DNA from 2 places in the Helicovermis profundi genome. Region 2 is predicted to be linked to the other one. Evidence: riboswitches for the same ligand, from Rfam matches in the RefSeq annotation. Region 2 holds a riboswitch; the other holds the start of a gene.
What was found. Region 2 has a riboswitch for cyclic di-GMP ahead of AACH12_RS10155 (hypothetical protein). Riboswitches for the same ligand answer to the same signal wherever they lie in the genome.
Positions count from the first base shown of each region.

Region 1 (5,784 bases), 750 kb from region 2:
TCTGGTAAAACTACAGTTGCTAAATCAATATTCAAATCTTTACCTGAAAAAAATATTGCAATTATTGAACAAGATGCATATTATAGGGATCAAAGTTATTTAGAACTTGAAGAAAGAGTGAAAACTAACTACGATCATCCTCTTGCTTTTGACACGGATTTACTTATTGAACAATTAACTGATTTACTAAAGGGAAAAGAAATAGAAAAACCTAATTATAATTTTTCTACTCATACTAGAGAGACTGTAACTACAAATGTAAAACCGAAAGATATAATTATACTCGAAGGTATTATGATATTAGAAGATCAAAGACTAAGAGATTTGATGGATATTAAAATTTTTGTAGATACAGATGCTGATGTTAGAGTTATAAGGCGTATAACAAGAGATATCAAAGAGAGAGGAAGAACTCTTGAATCGGTAATAGGTCAGTATCTTAACACTGTAAAGCCGGCACACGAACTATTTATTGAGCCAACAAAAAAATTTGCAGATATAATTATACCAGAGGGTGGATATAATAAAGTTGCAATAGATATATTAACAGCTAAAGTTAAAAATGTAATTTCAGAAAAATATAAGTAATTAATAGAAAAGCTCTAATGTATAAAGGTTTGTATTAAAACTTTTAGATATTAGAGCTCTTTAGTTTCATAGCTTTTTAGTGTAAGAAATAAGCTTTTAAATCCCTTCCACCAGTTAGGATCCTCAGCATAGATACTATTTAGCCAAAGAAAAGGGTCGACCCCGTAAGGCCTAGTTTTTAACCTAGAATTTATGGTCTGACATGCTATTTTAGTAGAATCTTCAATATCTGTATTATACCTTTCCCAGCTAATGAAAACGTTGTAAGGATTATTTGCAATCCTTTTAGCATATTTATTTGTTTTTGGAACAAAACCTTGTTCTTGACCAGTTAAAGCAAACAAAAGGTATGGATTTATATTATAATCTTTTGATATATTAATAATTGTTGAAAAGTAAGGTTCATTTATTAGGTATGAATTTCTTTTTACTAAATATTTCTTTAGTGATGATTCATTGATTATTTGATATTTAAGAAAATTTGGTATTCCAGGTTTAATCTTAGAATATATAATATTTGATGAATCGACCACTTCTTTTTCATAAGTTTCTTTACTTATATTAAAAATAGAATTCAATTCTAAAAATGATATATCATATTTATTTGGATGCTTACTTATACTAGAAAAAATAAATATTGAAGCAAATAAAAATATAATTAAAAGCGTCGGTACTGATAGTTTATTGAATCTAATTTTGTTTATAATATAAAGTAGATTGAAATGGAAATTAAATTTTTTATTGAAATATTCATCATTTGTTTCATTGGTGATTCTATGAATATTACTATGTATATTTATATCAGAAGTATCACTAAAAATTTTCTCATTTTGTGAAGTTTGACTTATAAGTATTTTCTTAATTAATTCACTTGTAGGTACAATATTTGTACTTTTATTAAACCACTTAAGTATCATATTGATTTTTCTTTCTACTGGCAACTCTATATGTAAAAGATAGTTAAAAATAATGTATTGAGTGATTTCGTTATTCTTGTAGATAAATTCATTTAGAATGCTGTTTTTAATCTTATTCCTAAAAGAATAATCAATTCCAAATAAATTGTTATTTATTATTTTATTTAATTCGGTAGATAAAAGATTAATTTTATCATCTTTAGATGCAAAACTATATTGATATTCAATATTTTTCTTGATTTGACTAATTATAGTTTTAGATAAAATAACATTTTTCTTCAGTTCAATTAAAGCTTCATTCATTTTATCCTCCAATTTACTTTACTATTAACATTATATATGAAAATTAGAGAATTTAAAATATAATGAACATTAAAAATAAAAAATTACACATATAAATGTCTTGATTGAACTAGGTAAAATATGTTAATATATTATGAGGTGTTTTTTTTATGGATTCAAAAACGGAAATGATTTCACTACTTGGTCATCCAGTGTCACATAGTTTCTCGCCAATTATTCATAATAAAATTTTGGCTGAATACAGTATTAATGCTTTTTACAATGCACTTGATATATTACCATCTGATTTGAACGTAGCAATTATGGGTTTGAAAGCTTGCAATATTAAAGGAATGAATGTAACTATACCTCATAAGGAAAAAATCGTTAAATTATTAGATTGTGTTTCTGAGGAAGCAAGTAAAATTGGCTCAGTGAATACTATAGTGAATGAATCGGGTAAGCTTAAAGGATATAACACTGATTATATAGGTTTTATAAATTCTCTTATTATTAATAATATTGAATATAAAAAGAAAAAAGTTGCTCTTCTTGGTTACGGAGGAGCGGCAACTGCTATATTATATGCTTTAAACGAAAACTTATGTGATTGCCATATATTTGTTAGAAATATTGAAAAGACAAAATCTAAAATTGATCAATTAAAATATGAGTTGTTTACTGGTGTAAATATTAAGCCTTTAGAAGAATTCGATTTAACAGCATATTCTTATGATATTGTAATTAATTCTACTCCATTAGGTATGGGAGAGTTGATTGATATATCTCCAGTTTCATTAAAAAATGCTAATGTAAATTGTCAAGTTGTCGATATTATATATAATCCAAGTGAGACAAAATTTTTAAAAGAGGCTAAAAAATACAATTTGAAATATATTAATGGAATCGATATGCTAATAGAACAAGCGCTTGAATCTTTTTTTATGTGGACAGGTATTAGAGCAGATAGAAATGTTGTTATATTGGAATTAAAAAAATTAAATATTTTATTTTAGATCAAGTGATGTATTATTTTAAATGGACGCCTATATAATACTGATGAAGTGGCGTAACCGACTAATCGTAATTGATTAGTTTTTTTTGTTTTATTTTAATTAATTAATACATATAATATTTTGGTTAAACCTTATAGAAATGAAAATGCGGATTTTAAATATATTAAAATATATTTTAATTTAGCTTTATTATTAAATGAGAGTGGTGAAAGCATGGCTTTAAATAAAATTGCACATATTAGACTAGGCGATTTATTAGTTAAGGATGGGAAAATAACTTCCGAACAATTACAAGTAGCACTTCAGGTGCAAAAGGAAAAAAAATCTAAACTTGGTAATGTCCTTATAGAATTAAAATATGTAACTAATAATGATATTCTTGAAGTTCTTGAACTTCAACTTGGAATACCAAGGTTGGATTTAGAAAGATATATTGTGGACCCAGAAGTTCCTAAAATACTATCAGAGGATTTTGCAAGGAAAAATTTAGTTCTTCCAATTAAAACTGATGGTAATATACTTACAGTTGTTATGGCGGATCCGTTAAATATAATATTGATTAATGATATTGAAATTATAACAGGTTATAGGGTGGACCAAAAGGTCGCTCTTGATTCAGAAATTACAAATGCAATTGATAAGTACTTTAGTAAAAATAAAGCAGAAAAAGCAGTTGAAGAGTTTACTAAAGATTTAGAACTTGGGGATAATAATAGTATTGATAAAGAGATATTAAGGGAAGTAAATAAAGCTCCTGTTGTTAGATTAGTTAATACAATTATTCTTCAGGCAGCACAGCAAAATGCGAGTGATATTCATATTGAACCAGAGGAAGACTATTTGCGAATTAGGTTTAGGGTTGATGGTGATTTATCAGAAATTATGAGGCCGTCAAATCAGACGCATGGTGCTATTATAACTCGTATAAAAATAATGGCTAAGATGAATATTGCTGAAAGAAGAAAAGCTCAAGACGGAAGGATAGAAATGGTTGTAAATAACAGGGACTTAGATTTAAGAGTTTCTTCTATACCAACTATTTATGGAGAAAAAATTGTAATCAGAATTTTAGATAGAAGCACTTTTTTGCGTGATAAAACAGAACTGGGCTTACTAGAAAAGTCTTTTAAAAACTTTAATACATTATTAAAAAATAAAAATGGAATTATTTTAGTTACAGGTCCGACGGGTTCAGGTAAATCTACAACACTTTATTCAATGTTAAGTGAATTAAACAATGACTCGAAAAATATTCTTACTATTGAAGATCCTGTTGAGTACAGAATGAAAGGTATTATTCAATCTCAAGTTAATGCAAAAGCAGGTTTTGATTTTTCAAATGGTTTAAGATCTTTTTTAAGACAAGATCCAGATATTATTATGGTTGGTGAAATTAGAGATCATGATACCGCAGAAATTGCTATGAGAGCTGCCATAACAGGCCATTTGGTTATTAGTACTCTTCATACTAATAGTGCAGTTTCAACAATTTTTAGATTGATAAATATGGGTATAGAACCTTACCTTGTTGCATCTTCTATAAAAGGAATCATAGCACAACTATTAGTTAAAAAAACTTGCGAAGAATGTAAATTGCCTTACATCCCAGATGAAATTGAAAAAAAAGCATTGGGGATTAGGGATGATGAAAATATAGAATTATATAAAGGTATGGGTTGCAGTAAGTGCGGTGGAACTGGATTCAAAGGAAGAATTGCTATTTATGAAATAGTTATGATAGACCAGTATGCGAGGAAACTAATTATTAAAGGTGCTTCAATAGATGATTTGGAAGATTATGTTAGAAAAAGTGGCAATGATAGTATTCAAGATAATTGTAGACAACTAGTTCTTAATGGCGTTACGACTTTTGGAGAATTTATGAAAATTACTCATTCGTTTGAGGAATAAGGGTGGATATATGGATATTAAAGATTTATTAGGAGTTGCTTTGGAGTATAAGGCATCGGATATACATTTTACTGTTGGAATTCCTCCTGTATTTAGAATAGATGGAAAATTAATTAGACTAAAGGATATTGGTCGAATTATGCCTGACGACACAAAACAAATAGCTGATCAGTTATTCGATGATTATACTAGGAAGGTCTTTGAAGAAAATGGGGAAGTCGATTTTTCACATTCAATTATTGGAATAGGAAGATTTAGAGTTAATATATTTAAGCAAAGAGGGAGTATTAGTTTAGCTCTAAGAGCAGTTCCTCTTGAAGTTCCTACTACTGAAGATCTTAAACTCCCTGATATTATAAATAAATTAGCTGATAATAGAAGAGGATTGGTTTTAGTTACAGGACCAACAGGATCTGGTAAATCAACTACACTCGCTGCTATGCTAAATCATATTAATCAAACAAGAGGTGAACACATTCTAACACTTGAAGACCCTATTGAATATTTGCATAGACATGGGAAAAGTATTGTAAATCAAAGAGAAATACATCATGATTCAAAATCATATGCAAACGCTTTAAGAGCAGCTTTAAGACAAGATCCGGATGTTATTTTAATAGGTGAGATGAGAGACCTTGAAACTATTTCAATTGCAGTTACTGCAGCTGAAACAGGTCACTTAGTTTTTTCTTCACTTCATACAATTGGTGCGGTAAGTACGATTGACAGAATAATCGATGTTTTTCCACCAAACCAACAGCAACAGATTAAAGTTCAACTTGCTTCTGTTCTTCAAGGAGTTGTATCACAGCAACTTATAAAACGTTTAGATGAAAAAGGTAGGGTTGCAGCTATTGAAGTAATGATTGCAAATGCAGCTGTAAGAAATCATATTCGTGAAGGAAAAGCACATATGATAATGAATAGTATACAAACAGGAAGAAAAGATGGGATGATTTCTATGGATACTTATCTTTCAGAGTTATATAAAAAGAAGCAAATTTCTTACGATGAAGCACTTTCTCATAGCATTGATAAAGATATGCTAATGAGGTTAATATAGAAAAAAG
Region 1 is NZ_AP028654.1:1,504,119-1,509,902, forward strand. Features, by position in the region: gene udk (uridine kinase) at 1-588, shown strand, start outside; gene AACH12_RS06610 (hypothetical protein) at 639-1,808, opposite strand; gene aroE (shikimate dehydrogenase) at 1,958-2,803, shown strand; cyclic di-GMP riboswitch class II at 2,793-2,875, shown strand; gene AACH12_RS06620 (GspE/PulE family protein) at 3,017-4,714, shown strand; gene AACH12_RS06625 (type IV pilus twitching motility protein PilT) at 4,725-5,777, shown strand.
Region 1: another riboswitch for cyclic di-GMP. It lies ahead of AACH12_RS06620 (GspE/PulE family protein); the one in region 2 lies ahead of AACH12_RS10155 (hypothetical protein).

Region 2 (5,784 bases):
TAAAATACCATCTTTTATACCAACAATATTTACTTTATAAACTTTTCCTTTTAAAGTTTTACTATTTTCTACAATTACTCTAAGGTAATTTTTAGATATACCTTCCACATACTTCTTGTTTTTTTCGTAATATCCTTCAAATAAAATTTCTAAATTTTGATTTACCATATTTTTTTGAAATTTATCTTCAAGATTCTTTGTAAGTTCAATAAGGCTCTCGCTTCTACTATGTTTAATACTATTCATTATTTGATTTTCCATTAATGCGGCTTTGGTACCTTCCTTTGGAGAATATTGAAATACATGTACTTGGCTAAAGCCAACTTTTTTCACAAATTCTAAAGTTTCTTCAAATTCCATATCTGTTTCACCAGGAAATCCGACTATAATATCAGTAGTAATAGCTGCGTTATTAAAACTTGAATAAATCAGATTAGCTGTATTTAAGTACTCTTTGGAAGTATATTTTCTATTCATTCTCTTTAGAACTCCATCAGACCCACTTTGAAGCGACAGATGAAAATGTGGGCAAAATGATTTTACTTTTTTGAGTCTTTCTATAAAATCATTTTCAAAAAGTCTAGGTTCTACAGAGCTCATTCTTAATCTTTCAAGGCCATCAACTTTATCAGCTAATTCTATTAGATCAATCAAAGAAAAGTTTTTTAAGTCCTTTCCATAAGAAGCTATATGAATCCCTGTTAATACGATTTCTTTGTATCCATGTTCAACTAACCTTTTAACTTCTGCAATTACATTTTCAGGACTACGACTTCTAATATTTCCCCTTGCATATGGAATGATACAATATGTGCAGTACTGATTACATCCATCTTGAACTTTTATAAACGCTCTCGTTTTTTCCTTAATTGCATCAATCTTAATTTCTTCAAATTCTTTTATTTCCATAATATTTGATACAAGACATTTAACTTCATTTTCTTTTAGATTTTCGATATATTCTACAATTTTTTTTCTCTCATTAGTTCCGAGTATTAGATTTACACCTTCAATATTTTTAATATCATTGGGGTTAACCTGAGAATAACAACCAACTACAGCAATAATTGCATCCGGATTATTTCTCTTAGATTTTCTAATAAATTGCCTTGATTTCTTATCACCTAAGTTTGTTACTGTGCACGTATTAATAATATAAATATCTGCTATTTGATCTTTACCAACAATTTCATACCCGCTTTTTTCAAACATTTCTGCCATAGCTTCGCTTTCATATTGATTTACTTTACAACCTAGAGTGTGTATATGAACGCTTTTTCTTCTTTTATCTTTAATAATAAATTTTTCTTCTTTTATATATGCATTAATTTGTTTTTCTTTTTTTATATCCACGACAATTTTCTCCTTAAAAACATATCACCAAATTCCTTACAATGAATATAATCTATCACAAGGAGAAAGTTTTTTCAAATTTTATTATATTATACTTAACATCTCATCTTTATTTAATGGTTTAGAAATTAGATATCCTTGGCCAAGTTCACATTTCATAGTTTTAAGCAGACTTAGCTGTTTTTCTGTTTCTATACCTTCTGCTATAGTAATTAAACCTAATTCCTTCGACAAATTAATAATAGATTTTACAATTATAAATGCTTTATTTTCATTTACGATCCTATCTATATAACTTTTATCAAGTTTCAATATATCAAAAGGTAGTTTACTTAAATAATTAAGAGAAGAGTATTCCGTACCAAAATCGTCAAGCGACATTATAAATCCTATTTTTTTTAATTCTTTCATAATTTTGAAAGCAGTATCTACATTTCTTATTATAGAATATTCAGTAATTTCAATTATAATTTGCTCAGGGTTAATTCCATAAACATCTATCATATCTTTTAAATACTGAATAAAGTCATTAGAATAAAATGATTTTGTGGATATGTTTAAGGAAAATTTTATTTTATCATTATCATTTGCCACTTCTTTAATACTACTAAATGTCCTCTCCACAACCCATTTGTCAATCTCGATTATTTGGTTTGTTTTTTCTGCAAGTCCTATAATATACCCAATATTCTTTTTACTTGTTGGATTAGACGGCCACCTTAATAATATTTCAAAATCTTTAATTTTTTTTGTTTCTATATTAAAAATAGGCTGAAAATTAAGTTTAAATTCATCTCTGGCTATTGCTTTATTAATTAGTTCAAATAATAATTGTTCTTCTTTAATTTTTGTTTTATACCTTATATTATAAAAAACGTGATTATTTTTACCTCTTTTTTTTGCTTCATTCAGCGCTATATCAGAATCCTGATGAAGCTCTTCTATTTTGCTTCCATCTTTTGAACATGTTGTTATTCCAACACTACATGTTGTAGAATAATCAAAATTTTCAAGTGTAATTTTTTTATTTACAATTTTATTTATTCGATCAATAGTTTTTATAATATCGTTATAATCTGTAGTTTTTTCAATAAATATAAAACCATCACCATAACCCCTATATGCTCCAATGTTACTAATATTTTTAAATTCGTCAGCAATTTTCATTAAATATTCATTTCCAAATTTATGTCCATGTATATTATTTAGTAATTTAAAATTATCAAGTCCCATTAAATATAGGGTAAAATCAACTCCAGCATTGTATAAATCAACAACATCACGCCTAAGAGTATAGTTGTTACCGAGTTTTGTAATAGGATCAACAATTTCAAATTCATTTATTTTATTATCAATATGTTTTTCTCTAATTATACCAATTGAAACGACGGCGAAATCATCAATGGATTCATCTAAAATAAGGCTATTACTCCACAAAACATCAATAATATGATTATATTTAGTCCTTATTTGATTTTCGTGGTTATGAAATTTTCCATCTTTTTTTAATCTTGAAATCATATTTGTAATTCTAAATTTTTCAAATTCAGGGATTAAAAACTCAGTCCACTTTTTTCCAATAATTTCTTTGCTGTAACCTAATTTTTCCAAAAAATATTCATTTGTAAATATTATTTCTCCGTCACTATTCCAAATCAAAATTAAGATCTCGTTATTATCATAAATTTTTTTATATAAATTACTATCAAATTGCAAATCATCTATGATTTTTTTTATACTAGCATTATTAACTAATTCCATTGCAACTTCACCAACTTTCTTTTTTAAAATTTTTTAGCTAAACATATTTTTTATTATACTACTTATAATAAAATTTTGTTTCATTTAATAAAATCTCGGCTAAAACTAAATCAATTTTAACTTTGTAATCACACTTTTCCATAGAGCTTAAAATTATCTTATCAAAATGTTTTTTAAAAGTATCAAGATTAATTTCATCAAAATATACCTTATATTCTTTACACAATGTAATAATTTTAGTAAATCTATTCATTCTTTTATCATCAACACAATTAATCATATACTTTAAATCTTCTCTAATTCTTTGCTTTATTTCTTTTTCGTGTTTTCTATCAATTATATATACCATTTTTACTCCCTTCATAACAAAAAACTACTTCAAAATAAGCTGAAGTAGTTTTTTTTGCAACTGGCTACCATCGTCTTCACTTTAGGTCCTTTAGTTTTGCGTCCTCACTTTTCAGTAAGTTTGCCGATATTTAATTTTCCATATTTAAAATTCATTTTACTTTCTTATTTATATTAACAATTTTTTTATTATAAATCAATGTAAATAATTAGCATTAAATCAATATTCCACTTTAACAAGACAAAGTGCTCCCGCCATTGCTTTATGCCCAACATCACTTAGCTCTCCTGAAATAAATGCATTTTCAATAGAATTTAAAGGAAGTTGTTTTAATCCAACTTGTATTAAAGTACCTACAATTAATCTTTCCATATTTAACAAATAACTATTTGCCTTAATAGTTATAATTATTTCATTATTTGTTTCCTTAACATCTAACAAAAATATTTTTTTAACTGGATTTTTTACCTTCCTATTAGTAGTAAAGGCTAAAAAATCGTGTTCACCTTCAATATATTTTTCAGCCTTTTTCATTAATCCAACATTTAAATTTTGAACCATTAAGTTCACATAGTTTCTTTCAAATAAAGGACGATTTTGTGCATTATTTTTCCACAATCGGTATTCGTATGTTGCACTTTTAACTAGATATTTACTTTGAAATCTTTCTTCAACTTTCTCAACATTAATAACTATAATATCATCAGGTAAATATTTTTCAAAATATTCATGTATTTCATTTTTTTTAAAGCTTCCATTTGGTGCTTTGAAATTAACTATTTGTTCTCTCGCATGAACACCAGCCGCAGTGTTAATAGCCCCAATTACTTCAATTTCCTGATTGTAAAGTTTTAATAATATTGTTTCAAGTTTTCCCTCTATACTTTTAGATGGATTATTCTTTTTCTTACTAAAACCCATATATTTATGACCATCATATGCTATTGTCATTTTATAATTTTGCATATTAATCTCCTCAATTTACCCCAAATCACCAATTTCGTATTGAATTATCGATGATATAACAAAGCCTGCAGTTTCTGTCCTAAGAATTCTAGTTCCCAAATTAATAATATATGAATTACTTAGTTCCTTTAAAATATCAATTTCACTTTCTTCGAACCCACCTTCTGGTCCTATCACAATTGCAACTTTTTTAGAATCTATGTTTTTTGACTTAATATCACTAAAAACTTTTTTAATGCCTGTATCTTCATCATTTTCATATGCAATAATAAGTAAATCATAATTTTTAGAAAGTATAACTAATCTATCCATATCAATAGATTCATTTATTTTTGGTATATAAGTTCTCTTCGATTGCTTAGCCGCTGCTTCAGCTATTTTTTGCCATCTTTCTATTTTTTTATTTTCTGATTTTTTATCTTTAAAAAACGTTATACATCTATCAAAATTTACAGCAGTAAAAGTTTTTACTCCAAGTTCCGTGTTTTTTTGAATAATCAAATCCATTTTAGTACTTTTTGGTAAACCTTGATATATATCTATATTAATTGGTGATTCATAAACTTTCTCTATTTTTTCAATAATACGAAATTCTACACTTTCACTTGTAATATTTTGCAATTCACCAAGGTACACTTCACCTGAAGAAACACATATTTCAGCATCATCTCCTAAATTCATTCTTAGCACCTTAAGGATGTGGTTTACATCAGTTTTTTCGCTTACTGTAGCTATATTATCAGAAACATTTTCTTTTTTAATAAAAAATCTATTCATTATCTTCACCAAGTTTTGATACTATAGCAGACCACTCTCCTACAGTTTTAGTGTCTAAAACGACTAATCCATTTTCTTTAAGTGCACTGAGAACCATATCAAGTTTACCATTAATAATACCAGATGCTATAAAAACTGAATCTTTATTTAAAAATTTATGAATATTAACCGAAAGCATTGCAATAACCTCTGCTATAATATTTGCTACAACTATATCTGCTTTCCCTTTTACAACTTCCATTAAGTCGCCTTCTTTTACTTCAACAATATTTTCTAAATTATTAATTCTAACATTTTCTGTAGTTGTTCTTACTGCTTCTGAATCAATATCACCAGCAATAACCTTTTTCGCACCTAGTTTTGCTGCCGAGATTCCAAGAATTCCACTCCCGCAACCAATATCAAATACAAAGCTATTTTCTTTAATGTATTCTTCTATAAATTCTACACACATACTTGTCGTTTCGTGTGTACCAGAACCAAAAGCACCACCTGGATCTATTTCAATAACGATTTCATCTTTTTTAGAATTATATTCTTCCCAAGAAGGTTTAATAACAATATTTTCTCCTATTTTA
Region 2 is NZ_AP028654.1:2,256,586-2,262,369, forward strand. Features, by position in the region: gene mtaB (tRNA (N(6)-L-threonylcarbamoyladenosine(37)-C(2))-methylthiotransferase MtaB) at 1-1,353, opposite strand, end outside; gene AACH12_RS10150 (sensor domain-containing protein) at 1,438-3,114, opposite strand; gene AACH12_RS10155 (hypothetical protein) at 3,173-3,463, opposite strand; cyclic di-GMP riboswitch class I at 3,516-3,598, opposite strand; gene AACH12_RS10160 (tRNA pseudouridine synthase A) at 3,683-4,429, opposite strand; gene AACH12_RS10165 (RsmE family RNA methyltransferase) at 4,445-5,206, opposite strand; gene prmA (50S ribosomal protein L11 methyltransferase) at 5,199-5,784, opposite strand, start outside.